4 regions of the Bradyrhizobium sp. GW821-FHT13H05 genome follow, and region 4 is predicted to be linked to each of the others. Evidence: predicted binding sites of a transcription regulator. Region 4 holds the regulator's gene; each other region holds the start of a gene.
The links. Region 4 encodes PhoB, which activates phosphate uptake and scavenging genes when phosphate is short. Its sites were predicted from a motif close to TGTCATNNANCTGTCAT; they were not measured.

Region 1 (7,393 bases), on a different contig from region 4:
GGCGCGTCGTCGATGCGCGCTGTGTCGATCTCGACGCGCGTGAGCCAGTCCGAGGCGGTGTCGCGGATACGGCCATAGTGATTCCAGCCCACCGCCATCAGCCGCTCGCCGACATTGGCGCCGGCCGAGACCGCCATGCGCAGGCCCTGCGCGGGGTCCTGGTGCACAAAGCCCCAATCGGTGCGAAACAAAAAGCGCCGCTCGGCCTCGCCGAGCGTGGCGAGATCGCGGGTAACGCCGTCGCGCATCCGATAGGAGACGTGGCCGGCGCTGGCCGCGAGCTGGCCCGACAGGAGCTGGAGCAGCGTCGACTTGCCCGAGCCGGATTCGCCGACGATCGCCAGCACCTCGCCGGGATAGAGCGAGAACGACACGTCCCGGCACGCGGCGATGCGGCCGTAGGACTTGCTGAGGGATTCTGCGACCAGCAAAGGCTCGTCGTTCTCGAGCGCGTTCTGATCAACCATGATCTCTCTCCTGCGCCTTCTCCTTGTAGGGGGCGGCGCTCAGGCTGCCGTGATGGCCGGCGGCCTGACGGCCCTCGCAATAGTCGGTGTCGGAGCAGACGAACATGCGCCCGCCCTTGTCGTCGGTGACGATCTCGTCGAGGTAGGAATTCTCGGCCGCGCACAGCGCACAGGGCGCGTTGAAGCGATAGGGCTCGAACGGGTGATCCTCGAAATCGAGTGACACGACCTGCGTGTAGGGCGGGATCGCGTAGATGCGCTTCTCGCGGCCGGCGCCGAACAGCTGCAGCGCCGGGCAATTGTCCATCTTGGGATTGTCGAATTTCGGCGTCGGCGACGGGTCCATCACATAGCGTGCGTTCACCTTCACCGGATAGGCGTAGGCGGTGGCGATGTGACCAAAGCGGGCGATGTCCTCGTAGAGCTTGACGTGCATCAGGCCGTATTCAGCGAGCGCATGCATGCGCCGCGTCTCGGTCTCGCGCGGCTCGAGGAAACGCAATGGCTCCGGGATCGGCACCTGATAGACCAGCACCTGGTTCGCGTGCAGCGCCGTCTCCGGGATGCGGTGACGGGTCTGGATCACCGTTGCATCTTCCGTCGCAGTGGTCGTGGCAACGCCGGCAGTCTTGGCGAAGAACTTCCGGATCGAGATCGCGTTGGTGGTGTCGTCAGACCCCTGGTCGATCACCTTGAGCACGTCCTGCGGACCAAGAATCGCGGCCGTCACCTGCACGCCGCCGGTGCCCCAGCCATAGGGCATCGGCATTTCACGGCTGGCGAACGGCACCTGATAGCCGGGGATCGCGATCGCCTTGAGGATCGCGCGGCGGATCATCCGCTTGGTCTGCTCGTCGAGATAGGCGAAATTGTAGGCGGGCGCGTTCATTCCGCGGCCTCCTTCATGGCATCGGGCGTATTGGCCTCGGCAAATTCCTTGCGCAGCTTGCGCAGCTTGCGCAGCAGGCCGAGCTCGGACTGGAAGTCGACATAATGCGGCAGCTTCAGATGCTCGACGAAGCCGGTCGCCTGGACGTTGTCCGAATGTGACATGACGAATTCTTCATCTTGCGCCGGGGCGAGTGCTTCCTCGCCGAGCTCGCGGGCACGCAGCGCGCGATCGACCAGCGCCATCGACATGGTCTTGCGCTCGCTCTGGCCGAAGGCGAGGCCGTAGCCGCGGGTGAAACACGGCGCTTCCGTCGCCGAGCCCTTGAACTGGTTGACCATCTGGCACTCGGTCAGCTCGATCGAGCCGAGCGGCACGGCGAAGCCGACGTCTTCGGCAAACAGCTCGACCTCGACCTCGCCGAAGCGGATCTCGCCGACAAAGGGATGGTTGCGGCCATAGCCGCGCTGGGTGGAATAGCCCATCGCCAGCAGAAATCCTTCGTCACCGCGCGCGAGGTTTTGCAGGCGCAGGTCGCGGTCGGCCGGAAAATTCAGCGGCTCGCGGGTGAGATCGCCGACGCTGGCGCCGTCTTCGGCTTGCGGCGAGGATTCGATCAGCCCGTCGCGGCCCAGAATGTCAGTCACGCGCGGCGTGGGCGCGGTCGATGCTTCAGACGCTGCCGGTGACTCCGGCACAAACCCTTCCGCGAGTGAGGGATCGAGCAGGCGATGCGTGTAATCGAAGGTCGGCCCGAGGATCTGGCCGCCCGGAATGTCCTTGAACGTCGCCGACACCCGCCGCTGCACCCGCATCGCGCCGGTGTCGACCGGCTCGCTGGCGCCGAAGCGCGGCAAGGTGGCGCGGAAGGCGCGAACCAGGAAGATCGCCTCGATCAAATCGCCCCGCGCCTGCTTGATCGCGAGCGCCGCGAGCTCGCGGTCGTAGAGCGAGCCTTCGCTCATGACACGGTCCACGGCAAGGCCGAGCTGCTCCGAGATCTGGTCGAGAGAGATTTCCGCAACGCTCTGGTCGCCGCGCCGCGCATAGGCGAGCAGGCGATGGGCGTTCTCGATGGCGCGTTCGCCGCCTTTGACTGCGACATACATGCTTCAGCTTCCCTTGCTCACGACGCGCGTGGTGCGGGGGATCGCAACCACGGCGTCATCGGCGACCAGCACCACATCGATGCCGCGCGGAAACAGCGCCTCGTTGAACCGCAGCCGCTCGAACAGGTCGAAAGGCTTGATCGACGCCTGAAGCGACGCCACGCCATCGATGCCGGGACCGCGGAGCTCGAAGCTGCGCCCTGCGTCCAGGCTCTCGACCTGGACGATCACCGTGGTGGAACGATCCGGATATTCGTTGGTGCCGAGCGCGAAGCGTTCGAGCGCCGGAAGCAAGCCACCATCGCTGATCAGCGCAAAGCTCGCGATGGACGAATCCTGCACCACCGGCGCGCCAGTGTGGAACTTCAGCCATTTCGTCACCTCGGGTCTCTCCGCCATCCGCGCGTCGAGCCAGAGTGGCGTGTCGTGGTCGAACAGCGTCAGCGCGATCGCGGCGGTGCCGCGCATCATCGTATCGGGCGCTCCGGCCATCGGCACGATGCGCTGGACCGAGCCCGGCCGCGCCATCGCATCCATGACCGAACGAAAGGTCGATTGCGCCGACAACACCTTGTCGGCGAACCCCGGCGGCAGTTCCGCAATCGTGGTCATGATCTCACCCCTCACCGCGCACCATGGTGTAGAAATCAACCTTCGTCGCAGCGGTCTCGCCCGCTGCCTGTTTGCGCTTGACCATAAGCTGCTCGCGCAACGGCGCGATAACGTCCCGCTCCACCGCGGCGCCAAAATCCCGCGATTGCACCAGCGCATCGCACAGCGCGATCAGCCGCGCCTTCTCGCCGTCGCGCCCGAGCGTGTAGCCGAAGCCGACCTCGCCGCTCGCAAGCCGCACCGCGGCGCGCGACACCGTGGCTTCACCGAGGTTGAACGGCGCGCCATCGCCGCCGACCCGGCCGCGCAGCATGACGAGGCCGTTTTCCGGTTCGCGCAGATCCTGATGGGTCGGGAGGGCCAAGTTGCGGAGGCGAGCGGCGATCTCGCCCGCCTCCGCATGCGCCAGCACGGCCATTGCGGCCTGGCGCTGGGCTTGCTGGGTATTGTTCTGGGTCACCAAATTCACCGAACTTGCCGAATTCAAGTTGTCTATGATAATAGACAACTTCATACGGAAGCGCCATGACTGTTTCGTGACAAAGGTGTGATTTCTGGGCTAGCTTGGCCGATGACATGAGCATGCAGGACACAGCCTCCTCCGGCGTCGCGCTATGGCGCCTCGTTGCCGACGGCATCGAGCGCGGGATCGCCGACGGCCGCTTTGCCGCCGGTGACAAATTGCCGGGCGAGATGGAAATCGCCGAAACCTATCGTGTGAATCGCCACACCGTGCGGCGCGCGCTGGCGGCGCTTGCCGAGCGCGGCATCGTGCGGGCCGAACGCGGCAGCGGAACCTATGTCGAGGCGCAACGCCTCGCTTACCCCTTGCGCTCGCGCACGCGCTTCTCCGAGATCGTCGGCGCCGATGGCCGCGAGCCGCATGGCCGCTTGCTCGAAGCCTCCGAGGACGTCGCCACGCGCGAGCTGGCGCGGGAACTGGGCTTGAAGACCGGCGCACCGCTGGTGCGGATCGAGGCGATCCGCCTTGCCGACCGCACGCCAATCTGCGTCTCCACGACCTGGCTGTCGGCGGAGTTGTTTCCGGGTGCGGGGGCGGTATTTGCCGCGACGCGCTCGATGACGAAACTGCTCGAGCATTTCGGCGTGCGCGACTATCGCCGCGGCGCGACCCGGATCACCGCCGGCATCGTCGACGCGACTGATGCTGCGCGGCTCGATCTTCCGCTGGGACGGCCGATCCTGGTGGTTGACGCGACCGACCACGATCTCGACGGCAAGCCGCTGGTGACCAAGCACTCGCGGTTCGCGGCGGAGCGGGTGGAGTTTCTGGTGGAGAACGGGTGAGCTGCGCCATCTTCCCCTCTCCCCCTGTGGGAGAGGGTGGCTCGTCGCGAAGCGACGAGCCGGGTGAGGGGTCTCTCTCCGCGAGTCCAATTCTCATTTGAGTGCGCGGAGAGAGACCCCTCATCCGGCGCTTCGCGCCACCTTCTCCCACAAAGGGAGAAGGAAGAAATCACGCGACAGCCCGCCGCCCGATAATCGCAAACCGCAGCTTGCTCGAGACGAAATCGATCGCGGCGACCGCGACCAAAATCATCAAAATCAGGAACGACACCCTCTGCCATTCCAGCACGCGGATCTGCTCGGCGAGCTGGAGGCCGATGCCGCCGGCGCCGACGATGCCGATGATGGTGGCCGAGCGTGTGTTGGATTCGATGAAATAGAGCACCTGACCGGCGATGACGGGAAGGACCTGCGGCAACAGGCCGAAGCGGATCTCATGCAACGCGCTGCCGCCGGAGGCGCGGATGCCTTCGACCTGCTTCTGGTCGGCGCCCTCGATCGCCTCCGAGAACAGTTTTCCGAACGCGCCGAAATCCGACACCGCGATGGCGAGGACGCCGGCGAACGGACCGAGCCCGACCACGTTGATCCACACCAGCGCCCAGATCAGCGTGTCCACGCCGCGGATCGAGTCGAGGAAGCGGCGGACCGGGAAGCGCAGGATGTTCGACGGCACGATGTTGCGCGCGGCCAGCAGGCTGACCGGAAGCGCGAACAGCGCGGCCAGCGTCGTGCCGAGCAGCGCGATCGACAGCGTTTCGCCGAGCGCCTTCAGATAGACCGGCAGCGACGAGCCGGGGTCCGGCGGGATCATCATCAGGCTGATCCAGCCGAGCTGGCTGAGGCCGGCGAAGAGGCGCGACGGCGAGAAGTCGAGATCGACGAGCCCATAGACCAGGATCGCGAATGCCGCGACGATCATCGCTGGCATTGCCAGCCGCGCCGACGCCGGCCGGTCGAACACATCAGGGTAGCGGGCGCGAATCTCGCGCGTGTCGACCTGCTGCGGCTTCGTCACGTCCGCGCCTCCTTGCCGAACAGGCGGCCGCGCAGCCAGCCGGTGCCGATGTCGATGATGAAGACGGTGACGATGATGGTGAGCAGGATGGCGCTGACGTCCGAATAGTAGAACTTGCGGATCGCGACGACGAGCTCCTGGCCGATGCCGCCGGCACCGACGAAGCCCATGACGGAGGCTTCGCGGACATTGATCTCGAAGCGCAGCAGCGCGTAGCTGGCATAGCCCGCGGTCACCTGCGGCACGATGGCAAAGCGCATGCAGGCGAGCCAGCTCGCGCCGGTCGAGCGGATGCCCTCGACCGGCCTCATGTCGGCGTTCTCGACGATCTCCGAGAACAGCTTTCCGAGCGCGCCGGTGGAGTGGATCGCGATCGCCAGCACGCCGGCCATCGGACCGAGCCCGAAGGCGATCACGAAGATCAGCGCAAAGACGATGCCCGGGACAGTGCGCGCGAACTCAAGCAGACGGCGCACCACGAAACGCAACCAAGGCGAAGGTGAGGTGTTTTCAGCCACGAAGAAGTTCAGGCAAAATGCGAAAGTCGCGCCGATCAGCGTGCCGACATAGGAAATCAGCACGGTCTCGCCCAGCATCTTCAGCCATTTGCGCCAACCCCACAGCCATTCGCCGACATCGGTCCAGACCCGCTGGCCGCTGTCGAGCGTGAGGATGCGGTCGAAATAGCTGATGAAGTTGCCGAAATGGGCGAAGAGGGTGCGCAGGTTCACTTCCGCGCCGACCGCGGCGAGAAGAAGCGCAGCGGCGAACACCGCGGCTCCCAACAGCAGGCGCCATCGCCTGCGCGCCACCGCCTGGCTGTAAGCCGCATTGAGCGTCGCCAGCTGCTGTTCGGGGAGGATCGAAACCGCGATGGTCATTGGTCAAAGAGGACCCATCAAAAGAGAAAGAGCCGGGTCCATCGACCCGGCTCCAGTGACGTCGCCCTGAGATCAGGACGCCTTCTTCTTACGCAGTGCATCGACGAACTTGATCAGGTCGATCGTGCCATCCCAGTCCTTGGTGGTGGCGTGATTAAAACCCTTCTTCTGGCCGTCCTGGAGGCGATCGAACGCCGCCTTGTCCTTCGCCGGCGCGTCGAAGAAGGCCTTCGCGATGGCCGCCTTGGCGTCGTCCGGCAGATCAGAGTTGTAGGCGTAGGGACCGTTGATGATCGGTGCCGACTTGTGGATGATGCGGAAGTCGTCCTTCTTCATCGCCGAGCCGTCGGCATTCTTCAGCATGCCCTTGGTCAGCATCTGCGCCAGCGTCGAATCGTCGTCGGTGGTCCACTGGTTGGCGGCGACGTCGACCGTGCCCTGCGCCAGCGCCAGCATCGCGTTCTCGTGGCTGCCGGTGAAGACGACCTTGCTGAAATAGGTGTCGGCGTCCGGGATGCCCATCTTGTCGAGCTCGAAACGCGGCACGTTGTTGCCGGATGTCGAGTTCGGATCGACCAGACCGAGGTTCTTGCCCTTGAGGTCGTCGACCTTCTTGTAGGCGCTGCTCGCCTTGACGAAGAACACCGAATAGTAGCCGGTCGAGCCGTCAGCATTGATGTCGTTAGCGAAGGCGTCGGTCTTGACGCCGGTCAGGCGCGCGCGGGCAAACGAGGCCGAGCCGTAGCTGGCGATATGGATGTTGCCGGCGCGCTGGCCTTCGATCACGGCAGCGTAGTCGTTGGCAATGCGCAGCGTGACCTTCACGCCCAATTCCTTGGTGAGATAGCTCATGAACGGCGCCCACCGCTCGGTGACGCCGGAAGCGTTCTCGGCCGGGACGACCGCGAAGGTCAGCTCGGGATATTTGGCTTTCCAGTCCTCGGCGGAGGCTGACGTCGTGAACGCGAGCGCGGCGGCGCCGGCGAGGATTAATCTGCGAGTGATCATGATACCCTCTTCATCGGTTGGGGTCGGTTGACGCAAAACTGGCAACTAAACAGGTGAGGCTCAGGCGGCCGCGGCCGTTCCGAGCGCCGGCACACCCTCGG
Region 2 (7,393 bases), on a different contig from region 4:
AACGACACCGACGTCTATGACGAGACCATCGGGCTCGACCGCATTCTCGTCGCCATCGAGCCGGCGAAGCGGCTGCGGCTCGTCATCCTCGATGCCTGCCGCGACAATCCGTTCGCCAAGAACATGAAACGCACGATGGCCTCGCGCGCAGTTGCGCGGGGCCTTGCCAAGGTCGAGCCGTCGAGCCCGAACACGCTGGTGGCCTTCGCCGCCAAGGCCGGGCTCACCGCGCTCGATGGCGACGGCAAGAACAGCCCGTTCGCCACCGCGCTGGCGCATCATCTCGCAACGCCCGGCCTCGATCTGCGCAAGGCGTTCGGCTATGTCCGCGACGAGGTGCTGCAAGCCACAACCAACCGGCAGGAGCCTTTCATCTACGGCTCACTCGGCGGCGACGACGTCGTACTGGCACCGGCGGCCGCGCCCGCTGCTTCGCCACCTGCTCCGGTCGCATCCACGGACAACAGCGCCTCGCGCGACTACGAGTTCGCCGAGCGCGTCGGCACCGTGGAGGCCTGGGACCTCTACATCGCCGCACATCCGAGCGGGTTCTACACCGAACTTGCAAAAGTTCAGCGCAACAGGCTTGCCGCGGCGACGCCTCGCACGACGCCCGCCACCGTCGAGGTCGAAGCGAAGAAGGTGCAGACCGCGCCTGTGCTGCCGCCGCAGCCGGAGGCAGCAAAGCCCGTCGTCGCACCGAAGCTCGCGGCCGCTCCGGCGACCGTCACGCCACTCGCGCTCGCCGCCCCTCCGGTGGCCGAGACGAAGAGCGTCGCCGCCGTTCCGTCCTCGACCTGCACCACGCGGACCGCGCGGCGCGGCAATGACGCCGTCGGCGGTCCTTTCATTCCGGTCTCGATCAAGCCCAATGTCGAGGGCGCGAGCGTCCGCACCATCGCCGTCTCCCCCGACGGAAGGCAGATTGCGACCTCCGGCGACGACGGCGCGATCCGGCTCTGGGACGCAGCCTCGTTCCGCCAGACGCGCGTGTTGAAGGGACATGCCGGCGCGGTCTATGCGCTCGACTACTGGACTGACAGCACGATGCTTGCCTCTGCCGGATGGGACGGCAAGGTGAAGGTCTGGGATCTCAAAACCGACGGCCAGATCCTGACTTTTGACGCCGGCACCAAGCAATTCGCGGTCGCCTTCGCGCCGGAGCCGTCACTCAAATATCTGGCCTCGGCCGGCGAGGATGGCGTCGTGCGGATCTGGAACCTGCAAACCCGCGAGCTGGCCAGGAGCAGGCTCGATCACCAGAACTCCGATTCCGCCCGCGCCGCGGTGCGCTCGCTGAGCTACGCGCCATCAGGCTCCGGCGAGTTCGTCTCGGCCGGCTTCGACGGCAAGATCAGGTTCTATCGCACCAGCGGCATCATCGATGCGAAGGACGCGTACGGCCGCAAGGCACTGCGCGTGGCCTATTCGCCCGACGGAACGCGCGTCGTCACCGCCGGCTCCGATGTGGAACTCGGCGCCGCGAAGATCTTCGACGTCAAGAGCGGTGCGTCGCGGCTTCTGGCCGGACACCGCGATTATGTCGTGTCGGCAGGCTGGTCGGCGGACAGCCGACGCATCGTGACCGGCGGCGGCGGGCGCGACAAGTCGGTGAATTTGTGGGACGCCGACAGCGGCCGGCTGCTCGCCAGCTTTGCCGGCCATCAGGAGGACATCGAGGCGGTCGCGTTCTTCCCCGGCGGCACGCGACTGATCTCGGCGAGCGAGGACAAGACGATCAAGGTCTGGGACATTGCCGAACGCCGCGTGCTCCTCACCGCCATCGGATTCGGCGACGACGGCTATGTCAGCTACACGCCCGAAGGTTGCTACGCGGGTTCAAACGGCATCGAAAGCCGGCTCAGCATCGCCAGCGGTAGCCGCTATGAGCCGATGTCGCTGGAAGCGCGCAAGGCAATGCAGGAACCGGCCGGGTTCACGTCATTGCTGGCGCGCTAGAGGCCGATCCATGGTAGCCTGAGTTCGCGTCCGAACCTTCAGCGAGGCCAGCATGGCTGCCACCGACAAGGTATTCGCCGGCTCGATCCCGAAAATCTACGACGAGTATCTCGTTCCGCTGATCTTCGCCCACTACGCCGCCGACATCGCAAGGCGCGTCGCCGCTCTCTCCCCGTCAACGTTGCTGGAGACCGCCGCAGGCACCGGCGCCGTCACGCGGGCCGTGACCGCGGCGCTGCCGCCCGGAATCCGTTACGTCGCAACCGATCTCAACGAGCCGATGCTCGCGATCGCGGCGCAGCGGCAGGGTGAGGACCAGCGTGTGACGTGGCGCCAGGCGGATGCCACCGCCTTGCCCTTCGACGATGCCACATTCGACGTGGTCTGCTGCCAGTTCGGCGCCATGTTCTTTCCCGACCGCGTCAAGGGCTACAAGGAGGCGAAGCGGGTGTTGCGGCCGGAGGGCACGTTCGTATTCAACGTCTGGGACCGCATCGAGGAGAATGTGTTCGCGGACGAGGCGACGGCCATGCTCGGAAAAATCTTTCCCGATGATCCGCCCCGTTTCATGGAGCGGACGCCGCACGGCTATCACGACAAGGCGGTCATCAAGGCCGATCTGGAGCAGGCGGGCTTCCGCCACATCTCGATCGAGACGCTTGCTGCGGTGAGCCGCGCGCCGACACCAGAATATGTCGCGTTCGCATATTGCCAGGGAACGCCACTCCGCAACGAGATCGAGGCCAGGGATGCGAGCAAGCTTCAGGCCGCGACGGACGCCGTCGGCGAGGAGATCCGAACTCGCTATGGACCCGGCCCCGTCGAGGCGAAGATCCAGGCGCTGGTGATCACGGCACGGCCGTAAGCGAAGGAGGCTTCAGCTTGCGCCCCGCGTCCTACCAAAAACTCCGCTGCATCGGCTGGGCCGGCTGATAATACTGGTACTGGCCGCCGCGCTGGCGGCGCGGATTGACCGGCTGCGGGTTCGGATCGCGCTGCCCAAAGAAGAAACCAAAACCGTTGCCGCCCCAGCCGTCGTCGCTCGCCATTTCCATCGGCGGCGGCGCGGTCGGCTTGCGGGTGATGAAGCCGCCCTGCGGGTGATTGCTCAGCACGGCGACGAATTCGGTGCGGTAGTTGGTCTCGGCGCTCAGCGGCTCGTCCGAGATGACGATCGACGAGCGCGGCAACGCGGTCGGGCCGATGCGATCCCACACGTCCTGCGGAATGGTGATGCGGTCGAGCGCGTTCTTGGCGTCGTCGCCGCTGTCGATCGTGACCACGCTCCAGCGCAGGCCGGTATCGTTCTTCGCCATCGCCGTGAAGATGTGCGTGCCGAGCGGCTGGTCGGGATTGCGGATCGTGACGGGAACCTCGATGCTGGTGTCGAACACCTCGCCGCCGCCATCCGGCGCCGGCTTGTGCGTGTTCCGCCGCACGTAGAGCTTCTGGGTCGAACGGCTGATGTAGACGGAGACCGGCTCGAGCGCGAGTTTTGCGTCGGTCGCAGCCTTCACGGCGTCAGCTTTTTTCGTCGCAGCCAGCTTGGCGGCTTCCTTCGTTGCAGCGACGGCGTCGCGCTTGGGCTGGGCAGCGGCCTTGGCGGCGTCAAGCTGGGTGGCCGCATCCGCGGCCTTGGTCGCGGCCTTCTGCTTCAGCTCGTCGGCCTTTGCCTTGGCCTGATCGTTCCGGGCATTCGCAACCAATTTGTCGGCATAGGCGTTCTCGGCGTCGGCGCGCGCCTTTTGCTGCTCGAGCTTGCGGAGCGAAGCCGGGAGCGATTGCGCCTCTTTCGCTGCCGCTGCCGCAGCCTTCTTGGTTTCGTCGGCAGCCCGGGTGGCCTCCTCGGCCTCGCCGGAGAGCTTGCCGATCCGACCGGGCGCGGCCGCGATGGCCTCGCGCTTCGGCACGAACAGCGAGGGATGGATGAAATCGACCGGGGCGGCGTCGTTCGGCGAGATGATCACCCGCATGCCGATGTTGGTCTTGTCGAACAGGCCCTCGGCGAAATTGAACGGCATGCGCACGCAGCCGTGCGAGGCCGCATAGCCCGGCAGCGGCCCGCCATGCAGCGCGATGCCGTTCCAGGTGATGCGCTGCATGTTCGGCATCCAGGCATCGTCGTACATGGTCGAGTGGTGGTCCTTGTCCTTCTCGACGATGGCGAAGACGCCGGCCGGCGTCTCGCGTCCCGTGGTGCCGGTCGAGACCGGCGCGCGCAGGATCCAGCCATCGGCGTCGTAGAAGGTGACCTGCTGGCTCTTGATCGACACCACCGCCATGATCGGCTCGCCGGCCTCGCGCGGCGCCACCGCCTCGGCCGGCTGGCGCGGCTGCTTGGCTGCGGTCGCCGGGCCTCCTGCCGCAAATGCGAGCATCGCCGCCAACGCCACAATTCCGGGAGGCCCCCAACGCCGCATCGCCACGGTGGATTGCGCCGTTGTCATCAGGTTTTTCATGCCATCCTCGGTCGAAATGCAGTCCGCCGGTCAAAAATCAGATTGCGATCTTTGGATTAAGAAATCGCAGCCACCATCCGTTCCGTATCCAGCGATATTCGGCCCGCTCGGGTGACAAATCTCTCATATACGACCGCCCGCGCGGGCGGAAGGGCGGCCTGTGGCCGAGGCTGGCCTGGCGCTGGCGGTCAATCGCTGCGCAGAATGTCCGCCTTCAGAGGCGGCGCGGACGGGAGCCGGGCGAACGGCGTCCGCCAAGGCAGCAGGATGTGACCGGGATCACGGAGATGTGCAGAGAGCTGTTCAGTCGCCAGGTCCTGCATCACACAGAGACCAAACTAGATGGTTCTTGTTTCCATTACATTCTTGTGACGTAAGCCACAGAGGCGTTCCGGGCGTGCTGCTAACGTCGGACGCATGATGAAACATATCAGCCTACCGATCGCCCTCACGGTTCTGCTGGTCGCGACGCAAAGCTTCGCTGCCGAAACCACCGGTGCAGGTTCAACTTTCGTTTCGCCCGTCATGACGAAATGGATCGACGCCTACAAGGCGAAGACCGGCAATAGCGTCAGCTATCAGGCGGTGGGATCCAGCATCGGCGTCGTCCTGATCAAGAAGGCCGCCGTCGATTTCGGTGCGACCGACATGCCGCTCGATCCAGCGGAGCTGGAGAAGCTCCACATGATCCAGTTCCCGATCGTGATCGGCGGCGTCGTTCCGGTCGTCAATATCGACGGCGTCAAGCCGGGCCAGATTCATTTCACCGGGCAGGTGCTTGCGGACATCTATCTCGGCAAGCTCAGATCCTGGAACGATCCCGCCATTCGCGCGATCAATCCCGAGCTGACGCTTCCGAATACGCCGATCACCGTCGTTCACCGTGTCGACGGCTCCGGCACGACATTCAACTGGTCGAACTATCTTTCAAAAGTCAGCTCGCAGTGGAGGACGACCGTCGGCGAAGGCACCGCAGTCGAATGGCCGGTGGGGCTCGGCGGCAAGGGCAATGACGGCGTCGCCTCGCTCGTCGGCCTCGTTCCGGGCTCGATCGGCTATCTCGAATATGCCTATGCCCTGCAGCGGCTCGACAAGATCTCGTTCGGGGTGGTGCAGAACAACGCCGGTCATTTCGTTGTCCCCGACGCCGCCTCGTTCCAGGCGGCAGCCTCGAGTGCTGACTGGAAGGCCGAGAAGGATTTCCATCTCGTTCTCACCAATGCTCCGGGCGAGGATGCCTACCCGATCACGGCCACGACATTCGTGTTGATGTCCAGGCAGCCGAAATCGCCGGAGAGATCGGCCGCGGCCATCGACTTCATCCGCTGGTCGCTGGACAGCGGAAAGTCGCAAGCCGAAACGCTCAACTACGTTCCGTTGCCGCCGGCCCTGATCCAGCAGGTCGAGCAATATTGGCAGCAGAGTTTTGAGGCGACCACCATGACGGCGGCGGCCAGCGGCAAACGCTGACCGCGCCGAACGAACGCCGCGTGCGAACAGCGGCACCGCCGCGAGCTGTATGGCGATGCCGAAGAAGGTGTCACCGACGGCCGGCGGACCGGCCAGCCTCGCCAAAGGAGACGAGCCGCAAGCGCTCCTCATCCCACAAGGCCAGCCGCACGGTCCGCAAACTCTGGAGCAGCGTTATTCGCCCGATTCCAGCGAGCTGCGGGTGGTCGCGCAGCACGTCCGGCAACCGATAGCTGGGAATTCGACTGGACAAATGATGGATGTGGTGGACGCCGATATTGGCCGTGAACCATCGCAGGACACCCGGCAATTGGTAATGGGAGCTGCCGTGCAGCGCAGCGTCGTGAAAATTCCAGGTCTCGCCATTGGACCAGTATGTGTGCTCGAACTGATGCTGGACGTAAAACAGCCAGACACCGATCGACGCCGCCAGAACGATGATCGGCAGATGTACGAGCAGCAGCGGCCCGTAGCCGACCAGCCAGATCATGGCGGCGACGAGAACCGCGATCGCGGTGTTCGTGCCCATCGTGCTCAGCCAGGGTTTCCAGCCGCCGCGCATCATCCCGAGCGGCAATCGATGCTTCAGGATGAACAGATACGATGGACCTACGCCAAACATCACCATAGGATGCCGATACAAACGATAGAGCGTCCGACGCCATCGCGGCTGCGCGAGAAACTCGCGCACGGTCAACGTATCGATGTCGCCCAGGCCCCTGTGATCGAGATTGCCGGAGCCGGCATGATGGTGTGCATGGTTATGCCGCCAGTAACCGTAGGGCGTCAGCGTCACGACACCGATGGCCCGGCCGACCCAGTCGTTGACAACGCGGCCGCGGAAGAACGAGCCGTGTCCGCAATCGTGCTGGATCATGAAGAGGCGGACCAGCAAGCCCGCCGCGGGCACCTCGAGCAGCAGAGCCAGCCAATAGCCGTGATCGAGAGCGACCCAGATCAGAGCCCAGATGATGAGGAACGGCACCGCCGTGATCGCCAGTTCGAGGACACCGCGCGCACTGTCGGGCTCGCGATAACGCGCGAGCAACTGCGCCGATGCGCGGATTTCCGGCGTCCTTTGAGTCATAACTGGTCTGCTCCTGAAAATGCCCGCCTTGAGAGGCACGGTTGTTGCCCACGGCCGCCTCCGGCCGTTGCGCCCCGCGCATTCTCATATTGATTCGTGCCTGGATATCGGGCCGAGCGACATTGCTCACGCCAAGAGCCAGCGCTCCCGCCGACTGTACAATACCCCGCGACCGAGACCGAAAGCCAGCACAACCATCCCGCCGTCATCAAGCGGCGGACATATTTGCCGGCCAGCCCGCATTTTTGCGGGTTGTGAGCCATATTAAACGGTGGCCGCCCCCGGAGCGCGGTATCGCAGCAGACGAATCGGCTGATTTCCGCGGCGTCCCGGGGTAGCGCGACCGCAGCCTCGTGAGACAGCGCGGCTAGACGCCCAGTGCCTTCCGATTGAACGTTCTCAGGAAGCGCAGGGACAG
Region 3 (7,393 bases), on a different contig from region 4:
ACATCATCGCCAGCGGCGCCCCCGGCTTCGACGTCACCAAGGGCTTTGCGTCGAACGGGTACGACGCGCATTCGCCGGGTCAGTACAGCATGGTCGTCTGCTTCGTCACCGAAGTCGTGATGACCATGATGTTCCTGTTCGTCATCATGGGCGCCACCCATGGCCGCGCGCCGGCGGGCTTCGCCCCGCTCGCGATCGGGCTCGCGCTGGTGATGATCCATCTCGTCAGCATTCCCGTGACCAACACGTCGGTGAACCCGGCGCGCAGCACGGGTCCGGCGCTGTTCGTCGGCGGCTGGGCGCTGTCGCAGCTCTGGCTGTTCTGGGTCGCGCCGCTGATCGGCGGTGCGCTGGGCGGGGTGATCTATCGCTGGCTCAGCGAGGAGCCGAGCGGTGTGGTCGCAGGCGCGAAGACGGCCTAATCAAAAGGCGGGATCGCAGCAGACGCTGCGGTCCCGCTACTCGCCTTTCGGCGGCCTGACTTCCGTGACGTGGCCCATCTTGCGGCCGGGGCGCGGCGCGCCCTTCCCGTAGAGATGCACGGTAGCGCCCGGGACGGTCAGCCACTTCTCGTAGTCGTTGATCTCGTCGCCGATCAGATTGGTCATGGTGACGATCTCGCCATGGCGAACCGGCTTGCCGAGTGGCCAGCCGGCAATGGCGCGGATGTGCTGCTCGAACTGCGAGACCGAGGCGCCGTCGAGCGTCCAGTGTCCGGAATTGTGCACGCGCGGGGCGATCTCGTTGACCAGCACCTTTGGTCCCGTGCCGTTGGCGAGCACGAACATCTCCACTGCCAGCACGCCGACATAGTCGAGTGCGCTCGCGATCTTGCCGGCGATGCTGCGTGCTTCCTCGGCGAGCGCGTCCGGTATCTGTGCCGGTGCGCGGGAGATCTTCAGAATGTGGTCGCGGTGCTCGTTCTCGGTGACGTCGAAGCACTCGACCTGGCCTGCGGCCGAGCGCGCGGCGATCACGGAGATCTCGCGCTCGTACGGGATGAAGGCTTCCAGGATCGCCGATTTGGTGGCGAGGCTGGTCCACACCTTGGCGATGTCGTCGCCCTCGCGGATGATGGCCTGGCCCTTGCCGTCATAGCCGAAGCGGCGGGTTTTCAGCACAGCCGGGAGTCCGATCCTGACGATCGCCTCGCGCAACGAAGCCACCGAGGTGACGTCGGCGTAAGCGGCCGTGCCGATACCGAGCCGCGAGACAAAATCCTTCTCGGCGAGCCGGTCCTGGGTGGTCTCGAGGATCTTGCGGTTGGGCAGCACCGGACGGCGGGCATCCAGTATCATTGCGGCGGCCGCCGGCACGTTCTCGAATTCGTAGGTGATGACGTCGACATCGTTGGCAAACAGCTCGAGCGCCTCGACGTCGGCATATTCGGCGCAGGTCGCGTTCAGGACGACGTCGAAAGCCGGCGAGTCCGGATCGGGTGAGAACACCTGGCAGCGCAGGCCGAGCCGCGCGGCAGCCATGGCCAGCATCCGTCCCAATTGTCCACCGCCGAGGATGCCGATGGTGTCGCCGGGCTTCAGCTTCACCTGCTTTGCGTCAGTCACGCCTTGTCCTCCGGGCGCTCCGCAACCGCCTCGGTCTGTGCCTTGCGCCAGGCGGCGAGGCGGTCGGACAAAGCGGGGTCGGACAGGGCCAGCACGGCGGCCGCAAGCAGCGCCGCGTTGATCGCGCCGGCCTTGCCGATGGCCAGGGTCCCGACCGGGATGCCCGCGGGCATCTGGACGATCGAATAGAGCGAATCGATGCCCTTGAGCGTCCTGGATTCGACGGGAACGCCGAACACCGGCAGTTCCGTCAGCGCCGCCGCCATGCCCGGCAGATGGGCAGCACCACCGGCGCCGGCGATGACGACCTTGTAACCTGCGGCCTTGGCGCCCTTGGCGAACGCAAACAGCCGGTCGGGGGTGCGGTGGGCCGAAACGATGCGGGTGTCGGCGGCGACGCCGAGCGCTGCAAGCGTATCGGCGGCATGCCGCATCGTGTCCCAGTCCGACTGGCTTCCCATGATGATGGCGATCGGCGCGGTCATGACGTCAATTGTGCCCGGAAAACAGAAAGATAGGCCAGATTAACGGTTCCGGCCGGCGGCTCGCAAGGCGGTGGCAAGGAGAAGGGAATGGACTATCCTGTCTTGGTGAATCCCCGCAAGCCTTCATTGAGCAGGATGCCCATGAAGAAACCAACAAGGGCGAGTGCTGCGAAGGCCAAAAAGGGCCGGAAGATCAGTGCCAGCCGATCCAAATCTGCCCCCCCGCGTCCGGCCAAGCCTCCGCCGCGTCAAGCGTCGGCCGCCGCCGACACCAAGGCGACGATCCGGGGCCTGCGGAGCAAGCTCAAGGCGGCTGAGCGACGGGTCGCGGAACTGGAAGCTGCCGCCGACACTGACTTCCTGCTCGAGATTCCGAACCGGCGCGGTTTCGAGCGCGAGCTCACGCGTGCCATCGCCTACATGAAGCGGTATCGCGCCAGTGGCGCACTGGTCGTGCTCGACGTCGACCGGCTGAAACCGATCAACGATTGCTTCGGTCATGGCGCCGGCGACGAGGTGCTGAAGGCGATCGCGGGCGCGCTGACGCGGCAGGTCCGCGCCTCGGACGTGGTCGGCCGGCTCGGCGGCGACGAGTTCGCGCTGTTGCTGTGGAATCTCAGCGAGACCGATGCGAAGGCGAAGGCCGCGATCTTCGAGCAGGCGATCGACGAATTATCCTTCGTCTTTCGTGGCCAGCATGTGACCGCGGGCGCCTCCGCCGGTGTCGCGCTGCTGGGTGCGCAGTCCGATCCCGGCCGCGCGCTGGAAGAAGCAGATGCCGCCATGTATGTGCGCAAGGCGAGCCGGCGGCACGAGCCGCGGATCAGGCTTGTGAGCAGCGAACGCTAGAGGGTCGCGAGATCTTCCGGCACGTTACCGAATTTGCGCAGCAGCGTGGCGTCGCCGAATTCGCCGGTCATGGGATCGCCGCTGCGACTGAACGCAATCGCGCCGATGTGGCCGGTGCCGCGTGACAGAATCTCGGCGCGCCGCAGCGCGGCCGTCGAACTCTGGCATTCCTCGGCGGCGCCCGCGACAGGTGATCCGTCGTCATCGATCAGGAAGGGCATTGCAACGTAGTAGGTGACGTCCGACATGGCGTTGCTCCGGTCATCGACATCAGGCGGCGCTGCTGCGCGCCTTGTTGCGTGAGGTCTCGGGAATGCAGCCGGCCGAAATCGCCGCCTGCAATTCTTCCAGTTCCGCCTCCAGATATTCGTTGGCCATGATCAGCGCCTTGATGGTGCTGCGCAGATTGCCGTCGCACATCGCGATCGCCTGATCGCAGGCCTGTTCATAATGGCTGTTGTCGAGAAGGGCGGTTGCCGACATTTGCGTTGTCCTTGTTGTCGTTCTTGGGCGTGTCCTTGGGCGCTGGGTGTCCAAATGTTCCTATTTTGTTCTTTTGGAGTCAAGCGGATTCGGATGCGCCGAGCTGCCGCGAAAAGCGCCTCGCGGATCAGGCGATGATGTCGGGCGTGATCTGGTCTTCGATGAACGCGATGCGGTCGCGCAACAACAGCTTGCGCTTCTTCAACCGCTGCAACCGCAATAGGTCGGGGGCGGGCGATTGATGCAGTGCATCGATCGCCGCATCGAGATCTCGGTGTTCCTGCTGCAACCGGGCGAGCTCGGATTCGAGTTCGCGCTCGTCTTCATTGGTCATGTCTGCGGTGGCCGAAAAACCGATAGGCGTGAGATTAAGGCTGTGGATGCCCTGTGGAAATTATCGTCCTTGCGCGGCGTGATCGCAAGCGATCTGCGACCTGTGCGCGCCGATCTCCCGCAACATATTTCTGCGGATCGCTGCGGCGCTGCGCAAGCGCATTGATATCATGGATTTTTCCAACGTGGTTCCCTTACTCACGCTTCGTTACATATGAATTTTCAAAAATGACACTGCGACGACGGATACCCATCGACAGAACGAATCGGTGATGTACACTTCCTCGTCCGGATCGAATCCAAGGTTCACCCCTACCGAGGAGGTTTCGAATGACAATTCAGGCACATCTGGTTGAATTGGAACGGAAGCACAAAACTCTCGAAAACGAATTGCACGAAGCTCTCGTGCACCTTTCAACAGACGACCTGCAAATTGTTGAGTTGAAGCGCCGGAAGTTGATGGTCAAGGACCAGATCGAGCGTCTGAAGCACACCGGCGACACGCTTCACTAGTAACCCCCGTATCAGCGTAGAGTTAGATCACACCCTTTCAGGCAGGGGTGAGCGGTGTTGCGCTCATCCCTGCGGAAAAGGTGCGAAACCGTGCAAAGATATTTGCGCGGCGTCTGGAGCTATCTCCGTTCCGATGGATCGGAGCGGAGATAGCTCCAGATTTTTGTTTGGACGCGTTTTCTTGACGCGAACCGGTATCCACTTCGCTTGAAAACGCTTTAAATATTCGCGAGTTCGGCAACGTGATCCGCGATCGCGAGCGAGGACGTCAGTCCCGGCGATTCGATGCCGAACAGGTTGATCAATCCTTCGACGCCGTGATCGCGCGGGCCCTGCATCAGGAAATCCTGCGTGGCCACCGCCGGCGGCACGATCTTCGGGCGGATGCCCGAATAGCTCGGCATCAACGCGCCGTCAGGCAGCGTCGGCCAGTATTTGCGGATCGCCGGATAGAAGCGCTCGGCGCGTGACGGGTCGACCTCGTAGTCGATGGTCTCGATCCACTCGACGTCGGGGCCGAAACGCGCCTGCCCCGCCATGTCCAGCGTCAGATGCACGCCGAGGCCGCCGGGCTCGGGCACCGGATAGATCAGGCGCGAGAACGGCGCCCTGGCGTTGCAGCTGAAGTAATTTCCCTTGGCAAGATAGGCCGGCGGAATCCGGTCCACCGGCATGCCGTCGATGTTGCGTGCCACTGTCGTTGCTGCGAGCCCCGCAGCGTTGACGAGGAGGCTGCATTGCAGCGTCATCGGTGCCTCGCCGCCGGCCTCGACCTCGATCACGCCGGCTGCAGCCTTGGCGCGGACCAGCGGGGTGTGAAACGCGAAGGCCGCGCCGGCGTCCTCAGCCTCGCCGCGGAGCGAGAGCATGTAGGCGTGGCTGTCGATGATGCCGGTCGAGGGCGAGAGCAGCGCGGCGTCGCAGGCGAGCGCCGGCTCAAGCGCGCGTGCGGCCTCGCCTGTGAGCAGCTGCATGTCGAGCACGCCATTGGCCTCGGCATGCGCCTTGATCGATTGCAGCTTCTCGGTCTCTTTCGGATTGGTCGCGACAATCAGCTTGCCGCAATTTTTATGGGGGACGCCGCGCTCGCTGCAGTAGCGGTAGAGCGCATGCTTGCCGTCGACGCACATGCGCGCCATCCAGCTCCCGGCGCGGTAATAGATCCCGGCATGGATCACCTCGCTGTTGCGCGAAGAGGTGATGGTGCCGATGGCTTCGGCCTCCTCGAGCACGATCACCTCGCGCCCGGCCTGTGCAAGCTTTCTGGCCACCGCGAGCCCGACCACGCCGGCTCCGATGACGATGCAATCGACCCTATCCATGGTTGTGCAGGCTGTCCGCTGGAAGCGCCGGTGGCACTGGAGCTGAGAACGAGGGCGCGGGGCCGTTTTCCATTAAGGAAGCATTTATCATGTCAGGGCAATTGCCGTATTTGACGTCACATTTTTCTGTTGCGCGTACAGGCGTTTACCCGATCCAAACCGGCGAGGCCAGACAATCCGACGTTGAAATCGCGGGTGGCTGATGGCTGAAAAGAACTGGCACGCGGGCGGCATGCTGCCGATTGCTGTACAGGCCGTTGTGTGCCTGGCCGGCGCGGTCGCGCCTGCGCGTGCCTTTGCGCTGTCGGACAGCTTCGAGGCGCCGAGCGCTCTCGGCAAGCTCGATCCCAATCTGATCTGGGAGGCCCTGATCGGGGGCATCGTCGTCTGCGCGTTCCTGGCGGCAGTTGCGCTGTGGGTTCATTCGGCGCTGCGCCGGACCAGGCGGTTGCAACTGCGGCGCAACGCCTTCGTCTCCTCCGCCATGAACAATCTCAACCAGGGCGTGGTGATGACCGATGCGCAGCGGCGCATCATCTTCTGCAACGACCGCTATCTCGAGATCTACAGCCTGTCGCGGTCGGATCTGTGGGCCGACATGGACGGCTACGATATCCTCGAACTCAGGCGCAAGCGCGGCGTCCTCGGCGGCGTCTCCGACGAAGAGTTCTACGAGAAGGCGGCAAGCCCCAACGGTCTGATCACCGAGCTGCCTGATGGCCGCGCCATCCTGGTCAAATATTTCGTGCTGCCGAACGGCGGCTCGGTGGCGACGCATCTCGACGTCAGCGAGCAGCGCAGGCTGTCGCGGCAGCTCGCCTCGACCAAGCAGTTCCTGGAAACCGTGCTGGACAACGTGCCGGCCTGCGTTGCCGCCAAGAACATCGAGGACGGCTGCTACATCTTCGCCAACAGCGCCTATGAGCGCTTCTGGGGTTTCTCGCGGGACCAGGTCGTCGGCAAGAACGCGCGCCAGCTGTTTGCGCCGGTCTCGGCGGCCAGCATCGAGGCGACCGACAAGGCGGCGCTCAATTCGCCCGACGGCCAGTTCCGCAACGAGTTCGAGGTCGACCGCGGCGGCACGCGGCGCATGGTCGCCTCGATCCGGATCGTGGTCCGCAACGAGAACAACAAGCCGGAATTCCTGATGCTTGTGTTCGAGGACATCACAGACCGCCGCTCGCTGTCGCAGGAGCTGGAGAGCACGAAGAAGTTCCTGGAGCTCGTGGTCGACAACATCCCGGTCGCGCTGATCGTGGAGCAGGTCAAGGATGGTCGCTATCTGCTCGCCAACCGCAGCGCCGAGACCATCCTCAACCGCCGGCGCGAGGAAGCCACGGGCCTCACAGCGTCCGACATCTTCAATCCCAAGGAAGCCAAGCTGATCATCGCGCGCGACGAGGCCGCGATCAAGAAGCGCGGCATGATCACCGAGGAGCATCCGATCTCCACCAAGGACGGCCTGCGGCTGTTCCTGACCCGTCGCGCCACCGTGCTCAGCGATGCTGGCGAGCCGCAATATCTGATCAAGACCCACGAAGACGTCACTGACCGCCGGCAGACCGAGTCGCGCATGGCGCACATGGCCTATCATGACGGCCTGACCGATCTGCCGAACCGCGCCGCCTTCCTGCAGGCGCTGACCCAGATGATCGAGGCCTGCGAAGGCACCGGCGAGGAGTTCGCCGTGCTCTGCGTCGACCTCGACGGCCTCAAGGAGGTCAACGACGTCTTCGGCCATGCGCTCGGCGACAAGCTCCTGATCGAGGTGGCCCAGCGGCTCCAGGATTCCGCGCGCGGCGGCGTGGTGGCGCGCCTCTCCGGCGACGAGTTCGGCCTGATC
Region 4 (7,393 bases):
TGGGCCGGCAGGCAGTGCATGAACAGCGCATCGGGCTTGGCCAGCGACATCAGCTTCGAATTGACCTGGTAGGGCTTGAGCACGTTGTGGCGGTGCTCGCCTTCCTTGTCGCCCATCGACACCCAGGTGTCGGTGACGACGCAGTCGGCGCCCTTCACGGCGGCCTCGGGATCGGTGCCGAGCACGATCGGCGCGCCGGTCGTCTTGATGAAGTCGCGCATCGCCTTTTTCGGCGCGAGCTCCGGCGGGGTCGCGACATTGAGCTGGAATTTGAAGCGTTCGGCTGCGTGCGCCCAGGAGGCGAGAACGTTGTTGTCGTCGCCGGTCCAGGCCACCGTCCGGCCCTCGATCGGGCCGCGATGCTCCTGATAGGTCATGAGGTCGGCCATCACCTGGCAGGGATGCGAGCGTCGTGTCAGGCCGTTGATGACGGGCACGGTCGCGTTGGCCGCAAGCTCGAGCAGCGCATCATGGTTGAGGATGCGGATCATGATGGCGTCGACATAGCGCGACAGCACGCGCGCGGTATCGGCGATGGTCTCGCCGCGGCCAAGCTGCATCTCGGCGCCGGTGAGCATGATGGGCTCGCCGCCGAGCTGGCGCATGGCGACGTCGAACGACACGCGGGTGCGGGTCGAGGGGCGCTCGAAGATCATCGCCAGCGTCTTGCCTTCGAGCGGCCTGACCGGCTGATGCGCCTTCTGCTTCGCCTTCATGGCGGTGGAGGCGTCGAGCATGCTCTTGAGCTCCGACAACGGGAGCTCGTTGATGTCGAGGAAGTGCTTCGGGGGCTTGCTCATCAGCTTGCCGCCCGCTTGGTCTGGCTGGACGAGATCGCGGCACAGGCGCGCTCGAGCCGCCCGACGCTGTCCTCGATCTCGGCTTCGGTGACGATCAATGGCGGCAGGAAGCGCACGACATTGTCGCCGGCCCCGACAGTGAGCAGTTTTTCGTTGCACAGCGCCGCGCCGAGATCGGCTGAGGGCACGACGGCCTGGATGCCGATCAGCAGGCCTTCGCCGCGCACTTCGCTGACGATGTCAGGATAACGGTCGATCACGGAGGCGAGCTTCTGCTTGAGCAGCAGCGACATCTTCTGCACGTGGTCGAAGAAGCCGGGCTTGAGCATGACGTCGAGCACGGCGTTGGCCGCCGCGATCGCGAGCGGGTTGCCGCCGAAGGTCGAGCCGTGCGAGCCGGGCCCCATGCCGGCAGCCGCGTCCGCGGTCGCCAGGATCGCGCCGATCGGGAAGCCGCCGCCGAGCGCCTTGGCCAGCGACATCACGTCAGGCGTGACGCCGGTGCGGCGATGCGCGAACAGATCGCCGGTGCGGCCCATGCCGGTCTGCACCTCGTCGAATGCGAGCAGCAGGCCCTTCTCGTCGCAGAGCTGGCGCAACGCCCTCAGGAAGGCGGGCGTCGCCGAGCGCACGCCGCCCTCACCCTGGATCGGCTCGATCAGGATGCCGGCGGTCTGCGGACCGATCGCTTTCTTGACGGCTTCGATATCGCCATGCGGGACCTGGTCGAAACCGTCCATCGGCGGACCGAAACCTTCGAGATATTTTGCAGATCCCGTCGCGGCCAGCGTTGCCAGCGTGCGGCCGTGGAAGGCGCCTTCAAAGGTGATGATGCGGTAACGTTCCGGATGTCCCTTGGAGAAGTGATGATGGCGGACCAGCTTGATCACACCTTCCAGCGCTTCGGCGCCGGAATTGCAGAAGAACACGAAGTCCGCAAAACTCTCATTGCACAGGCGCGCGGCGAGCTTCTCGCCGTCGGGGCTCTGGAACAGGTTCGACATGTGCCAGAGCTTGGTCGCCTGCTCCTGCAACGCCTTGACCAGCGCCGGATGGGCGTGGCCGAGCGCGTTCACGGCGACGCCGGAGGTAAAATCGAGATAGCGATCGCCATTGGTCGCAATCAGCCAGCAGCCTTCGCCGCGCTCGAAACCGAGGTCCGACCTGGCGAAAACGGGGAGCAAATGCGGCGCAGCGCTGTTAGTCATGACGGTCACTTGATGTTGAGGACGGTGTGAGCGTGCATTGCGCAACGCACCATTGACCGGCCCGGAAAACGAAACGTGCCGCCTTTTAAGGGCGGCACGTGACACTATCTTATGCCGGGTAGAACGGGTGTCAATGCCGCCCGAAAGCCTCGCGAAACGCTGAATCCGTAGTCTTGCGGTGCCGAATTTACGTGGTTTTAGCCACGGAACATGTGGAAGCGAGTCGGCGGACTCTTGCGCGTGAGTCACGCCATATTGTAGCGTTTGGCTTGTCAGATACGACATCTCGTGCAGTGTTTCTGATCCTCTAAGTCCTCATGTACCGGCGTAAACGTTCGGGCGGCTCTCGGTGCCCGGCGAGCCTTAAGGGATTCTGACGGCACGGGTTTTTCAAGGCTTAGGCATTCGCCGCGAGGCGCCAGGATGGCAGCCGCACGGCGAGGGAAAGGGTGCAATGACGGTTTTGACCTGGTCCGACGATCGCGTCGAGCAGTTGAAAAAGCTCTGGGAGGCCGGATTGTCGGCCAGCCAGATTGCGGCCGAGCTCGGCAACGTGACCCGTAATGCCGTGATCGGCAAAGTGCACAGGCTCGGCCTGTCCGGCCGCGCCAAGAGCCCCTCATCGGCTGCTCCCCGGCCGCGCAAGGCGCGTCCCGCGCAGCATATGATGCGGGTGACCCGCCCGATCTCGCGCGGCAACACCGCGCTGGCGCAGGCCTTCGACGTCGAGGTCGAGGCTGAACCGGTCACCTACGACAACGTGGTGCCGATGAGCCAGCGGCTGTCGCTGCTGGAGCTGAACGAGGCGACCTGCCACTGGCCGGTCGGCGACCCCTCGAGCCCGGATTTCTTCTTCTGCGGCGGCAAGGCGCTCTCCGGCCTGCCCTACTGCGCCCAGCACTCGCGGGTGGCGTATCAGCCGGCCGCAGATCGCCGGCGGGCGCCGGCGAAGCCGGGTCCGCGCTGAGCTGGGCCCCAAACGACATCGTTCCGGCCTAATGCGCAATTGCGCACGGGGGACCGGGACGATCCGGACATAAAAAAGCGCGCCACCCGGCGCGCTTTTTATTGGCTTGCTTGCAGCAAACCTTACGTCTGCTCCGCCTTCGCGAAACGGTCATCCAGCGCGTAGCCGGCACCGCGGACGGTGCGGATCGGGTCCTGCTCGCGACCGAGATTGAGCAGCTTGCGCAGACGGCCGATGTGAACGTCGACGGTGCGCTCGTCGATATAGATGTCGCGGCCCCAGACGCTGTCGAGCAGCTGCTCGCGCGAGAACACGCGGCCGGGATGCTCCAGGAAGAACTCCAGCAGGCGATATTCGGTCGGGCCAAGGTCGATCGGCCGGCCCGAGCGCGCGACACGGCGCTTGTCGCGGTCGAGCTCGATGTCGCCATAGGCGAGCACGGTGGCGAGCCGCTCGGGGCTGGCGCGCCGCAGCAGGCCCTTCACGCGGGCGAGCAGCTCGGGCACCGAGAACGGCTTGACGATGTAGTCGTCGGCACCGGTCGCAAGACCCCGCACCCGCTCGCTCTCCTCGCCGCGCGCCGTGAGCATGATGATCGGCAGCTGCTTGGTCTCGGGCCGGGTGCGAAGCCGCCGGCACAATTCGATGCCTGACAGGCCCGGCAACATCCAGTCGAGCACGATCAGATCGGGAATGTGCTCCTTGAGGCGGGTGTCGGCGTCGTCGCCACGCATCACCGTCTCGACGTCATAGCCGTCGCCTTCGAGGTTGTAGCGGAGAAGCTCGGTGAGAGCTTCCTCGTCCTCAACCACCATAATGCGTGCGCCCATCAGGTCGTCGCTCCTTAAGTCTTCAGGTATTGGGGACCGTGGTGGCGAAGGTCGTCATGTCGCCCTTCGGCCGCTTGTCGGTGATCGCCTGGCCCTCGATCATGTAGAACACGGTCTCGGCGATGTTGGTGGCGTGGTCGCCGATCCGCTCGATGTTCTTGGCGCAGAACATCAGGTGGATGCAGAACGAGATGTTGCGCGGATCCTCCATCATGTAGGTGAGGAGCTCGCGGAACAGCGAGGTGCAGATGGCGTCGACTTCCTCGTCGCCCTTCCAAACCGCCATCGCCGCCGGCAGATCATGCGCGGCATAGGCGTCCAGCACCGACTTGACCTGCTGCTGCACGAGATCGGTCATGTGCTCCAGGCCGCGGAACAATTTGAGCGGATGGAAATCCGTCTCCAGCGCCGCGACGCGCTTGCCCATGTTCTTGGCGAGGTCGCCGATGCGCTCCAGATCGGTCGCGACGCGCATGGCGCCGACGATCTCGCGCAGATCCACCGCCATCGGCTGGCGGCGCGCGATGGTGAGCACGGCGCGCTCCTCGATCTTCTTCTGCAGCGCGTCGAGCTCGACGTCGATGGCGACGACGCGCTGGCCGAGCGCGACGTCGCGGCGGATCAAAGCGTCGACGGAATCGACGATCATGCGCTCGGCGATGCCGCCCATCTCCGCGACCAGCCGGGTGAGCTCCTGGAGGTCGGTGTCGAAGGCCTTTGCGGTATGTTCAGTACCCATGTCCCGTCTCCTCAGCCGAACCGGCCGGTGATGTAATCCTGCGTGCGCCGGTCGGTCGGCGACGTGAAGATCTTGCTGGTGTCGTCGAACTCGATCAGCTCGCCGAGATACATGAAGGCGGTCTTGTCGGAGACGCGCGCCGCCTGCTGCATGTTGTGGGTGACGATCGCGATCGTGTAGTTCTCGGACAGTTCCTGGATCAGCTCCTCGACCTTGGCGGTCGAGATCGGGTCGAGCGCCGAGCAGGGCTCGTCGAACAGGATCACCTCGGGCCGCACCGCGACCGTGCGGGCGATGCAGAGGCGCTGCTGCTGGCCGCCGGAGAGCGACAGGCCGGAGGCGTTGAGCTTGTCCTTGACCTCGTTCCACAGCGCGCCGCCGCGCAGCGCCTTCTCGACGCGGTCGTCCATCTCGGACTTCGAGATCTTCTCGTAGAGGCGGATGCCGAAGGCGATATTCTCGTAGATCGTCATCGGGAACGGCGTCGGCTTCTGGAACACCATGCCGACGCGGGCGCGCAGCAGGTTGAGGTCGAGCTTGGGATCGAGGATGTTGGTCTGGTCGAGCATCAGCTGACCGGTGACGCGCTGGCCGGGATAGAGGTCGTACATCCGGTTGAAGATGCGCAGCAGGGTCGACTTGCCGCAGCCGGACGGGCCGATGAACGCGGTGACTCGGTTGGTGCCGAGCGCCAGATTGATGTTCTTCAGCGCGTGGTGCTCGCCATAATAGAAGTTGAGGTTGCGCACCGTCACCTTGGCCGGGGCGTCGGGCAACACCGGCGCCTGCGGCAAACCACCGGCCGCGCTCATCGATACAGAAAGCTCACTCATTTTGCGGTCCTCTCGGCGCCAAGGATGCGCGCGCCAATGTTCAGGGCAAGCACGGTAATCGTGATCAGCAGCGCGCCGCTCCAGGCGAGCTGCTTCCAATAGGCGTAGGGGCTCTGGACGAAGTTGTTGATGGTGACCGGCAGGTTCGCCATCGTCTTGTTCAGGCCGAGGCTGAAGAACTGGTTCGACAGCGCGGTGAAGAGCAGCGGCGCGGTCTCGCCGGCAACGCGGGCGGTTGCGAGCAGCACGCCGGTGATGAGGCCCGACCGGGCAGCGCGATAGGCGATGCGCTTGATCACCAGCGAGCGCGGCAGGCCGAGGGCGGAGGCCGCCTCGCGCAGCGCGTTCGGCACCAGCAGCAACATGTCCTCGGTGGTGCGCAGCACGACCGGGATCACGATGACCGCGAGCGCGAGTGAGCCTGCGATCGCGGAGAATCCGCGCATCGGCACCACCACCGCGCCATAGATGAACAGGCCGATGATGATCGAGGGTGCCGAGAGCAGGATGTCGTTGATGAAGCGGATCACCGAGGTCAGGCGATCGTTGCGGCCGTATTCGGCAAGATAGGTGCCGGCGAACAGGCCGAGCGGCGCGCCGATGCCGACGCCGATCACGGTCATGATGATCGAGCCGACGATGGCGTTGCGCAGGCCGCCTTCGGTCGAGCCCGGAGGCGGCGTGTCCGCAACGAAGATCTCCAGGTTCAGGCCGGCGAGGCCGTTGTAGAGCAGCGTGATCAGGATCAGCGCGAGCCAGGTGACGCCGAAGGCGGCAGCGGCGATGCAGAGCCCGCGAACGACGATGTCCTTGCGGCGGCGGCGCGAATAGATCGGGTTCATGGCGCTAGTTCCCCGCCTTCTTTTCCAGCCGCATCAACATCAGCCGCGCGGCTGCGAGCACGAAGAACGTCAGCACGAACAGCAAGAGGCCGAGCAGGATCAGGCCGGACTGGTGCAGGCCGTCGCTTTCGGCGAACTCGGATGCGATCGCCGCCGAGATCGTGGTGCCCGGCGCGAAGATCGACCCCGAGATGCGGAACGAGTTGCCGATGATGAAGGTCACCGCCATGGTCTCGCCGAGCGCGCGGCCCAGCGCCAGCATGACGCCGCCGATGACCCCGACGCGGGTGTAGGGGATCACCACGCTGCGGACGACCTCCCAGGTGGTGCAACCGACGCCGTAGGCGGCTTCCTTCAGCACCGGCGGCACCGTCTTGAACACGTCGACCGAGATCGAGGTGATGAACGGCAGCACCATGATGGCGAGGATCAGCGCGGCGTTGAACAGGCTGAGATAGGACGGAGGACCTGCGAAGATCGCGCCCAGCACGGGCACGCCGTCGAAGATCTTGATCATGAAGGGCTGGAAGGTGTTGGCCAGGAACGGGCCGAGCACGAAGAAGCCCCACATGCCGTAGATGATCGAGGGAATGCCGGCGAGCAGCTCGATCGCCATGCCGATCGGGCGGCGCAGCCATTGCGGGCAGAGCTCGGTCAGGAAGATCGCAATGCCGAGACCCACGGGAATGGCGATCAGCATCGCGATGAAGGAGGTCACGAGCGTGCCGTACATCGGCCCGAGCGCGCCGAGCACCGGGGGGTCTGCCGACGGCGCCCAGCGCTGCGTCCACAGGAAGGAGAGGCCGTATTCCTTCATCGCCGGGAAAGCGCCGACGATCAGCGAAATGATGATGCCGCCGAGGATCAGCAGCACCGAGATCGCGGAGAGCCGCGTGATCCAGTAGAAGGTGACATCGCCGAGCTTGAACGCGCTCAAGGCTTTGGCGCGATCATACGGTCCGGCGTCGTCGATTACATCGCTCTGAACGGCCATCTCTGCCACGCCGATCCCCTGTACCCGTTATATACGCTTGCTGTCGGTGTTGTTGTTGGTCTTGCGCTCCGGATGCGGCGCAATGCCGATCCGGAGCGGAGGTCTTTTGAGATCCCGGCGCCCAGTCCGGGGCAAGAGCGCTTAGCTCTTGATCTCGGCGGCCCAGGTCTTCTCGACCAG

Region 1: phnF (phosphonate metabolism transcriptional regulator PhnF) is a predicted target of PhoB. The motif match lies at 3,603-3,619, and genes of this name have one in related genera.
Region 2: pstS (phosphate ABC transporter substrate-binding protein PstS) is a predicted target of PhoB. The motif match lies at 4,776-4,792, and genes of this name have one in related genera.
Region 3: AC1RR3_RS02645 (YdcH family protein) is a predicted target of PhoB. The motif match lies at 3,944-3,960, and genes of this name have one in related genera.

The regions. Positions count from the first base shown of each region.
Region 1 is NZ_JBXAPO010000009.1:108,866-116,258, forward strand. Features, by position in the region: gene phnK (phosphonate C-P lyase system protein PhnK) at 1-467, opposite strand, end outside; gene AC1RR3_RS25420 (alpha-D-ribose 1-methylphosphonate 5-phosphate C-P-lyase PhnJ) at 460-1,356, opposite strand; gene AC1RR3_RS25425 (carbon-phosphorus lyase complex subunit) at 1,353-2,465, opposite strand; gene phnH (phosphonate C-P lyase system protein PhnH) at 2,469-3,077, opposite strand; gene phnG (phosphonate C-P lyase system protein PhnG) at 3,082-3,546, opposite strand; gene phnF (phosphonate metabolism transcriptional regulator PhnF) at 3,654-4,385, shown strand; gene phnE (phosphonate ABC transporter, permease protein PhnE) at 4,555-5,403, opposite strand; gene phnE (phosphonate ABC transporter, permease protein PhnE) at 5,400-6,284, opposite strand; gene phnD (phosphonate ABC transporter substrate-binding protein) at 6,357-7,292, opposite strand; gene phnC (phosphonate ABC transporter ATP-binding protein) at 7,353-7,393, opposite strand, start outside.
Region 2 is NZ_JBXAPO010000004.1:693,363-700,755, forward strand. Features, by position in the region: gene AC1RR3_RS16445 (caspase family protein) at 1-1,959, shown strand, start outside; gene AC1RR3_RS16450 (class I SAM-dependent methyltransferase) at 2,012-2,824, shown strand; gene AC1RR3_RS16455 (L,D-transpeptidase) at 2,856-4,418, opposite strand; gene pstS (phosphate ABC transporter substrate-binding protein PstS) at 4,836-5,888, shown strand; gene AC1RR3_RS16465 (fatty acid desaturase) at 5,959-6,975, opposite strand; gene AC1RR3_RS16470 (lipopolysaccharide biosynthesis protein) at 7,343-7,393, opposite strand, start outside.
Region 3 is NZ_JBXAPO010000001.1:556,843-564,235, reverse strand. Features, by position in the region: gene aqpZ (aquaporin Z) at 1-422, shown strand, start outside; gene AC1RR3_RS02675 (5-(carboxyamino)imidazole ribonucleotide synthase) at 459-1,565, opposite strand; gene purE (5-(carboxyamino)imidazole ribonucleotide mutase) at 1,562-2,050, opposite strand; gene AC1RR3_RS02665 (GGDEF domain-containing protein) at 2,192-2,899, shown strand; gene AC1RR3_RS02660 (hypothetical protein) at 2,896-3,147, opposite strand; gene AC1RR3_RS02655 (hypothetical protein) at 3,170-3,382, opposite strand; gene AC1RR3_RS02650 (YdcH family protein) at 3,510-3,716, opposite strand; gene AC1RR3_RS02645 (YdcH family protein) at 4,046-4,228, shown strand; gene AC1RR3_RS02640 (NAD(P)/FAD-dependent oxidoreductase) at 4,447-5,550, opposite strand; gene AC1RR3_RS02635 (sensor domain-containing protein) at 5,753-7,393, shown strand, end outside.
Region 4 is NZ_JBXAPO010000005.1:1,524-8,916, forward strand. Features, by position in the region: gene argF (ornithine carbamoyltransferase) at 1-800, opposite strand, end outside; gene AC1RR3_RS16820 (aspartate aminotransferase family protein) at 800-2,008, opposite strand; gene AC1RR3_RS16825 (GcrA family cell cycle regulator) at 2,463-2,975, shown strand; gene phoB (phosphate regulon transcriptional regulator PhoB) at 3,098-3,805, opposite strand; gene phoU (phosphate signaling complex protein PhoU) at 3,828-4,544, opposite strand; gene pstB (phosphate ABC transporter ATP-binding protein PstB) at 4,556-5,377, opposite strand; gene pstA (phosphate ABC transporter permease PstA) at 5,374-6,219, opposite strand; gene pstC (phosphate ABC transporter permease subunit PstC) at 6,224-7,213, opposite strand; gene pstS (phosphate ABC transporter substrate-binding protein PstS) at 7,355-7,393, opposite strand, start outside.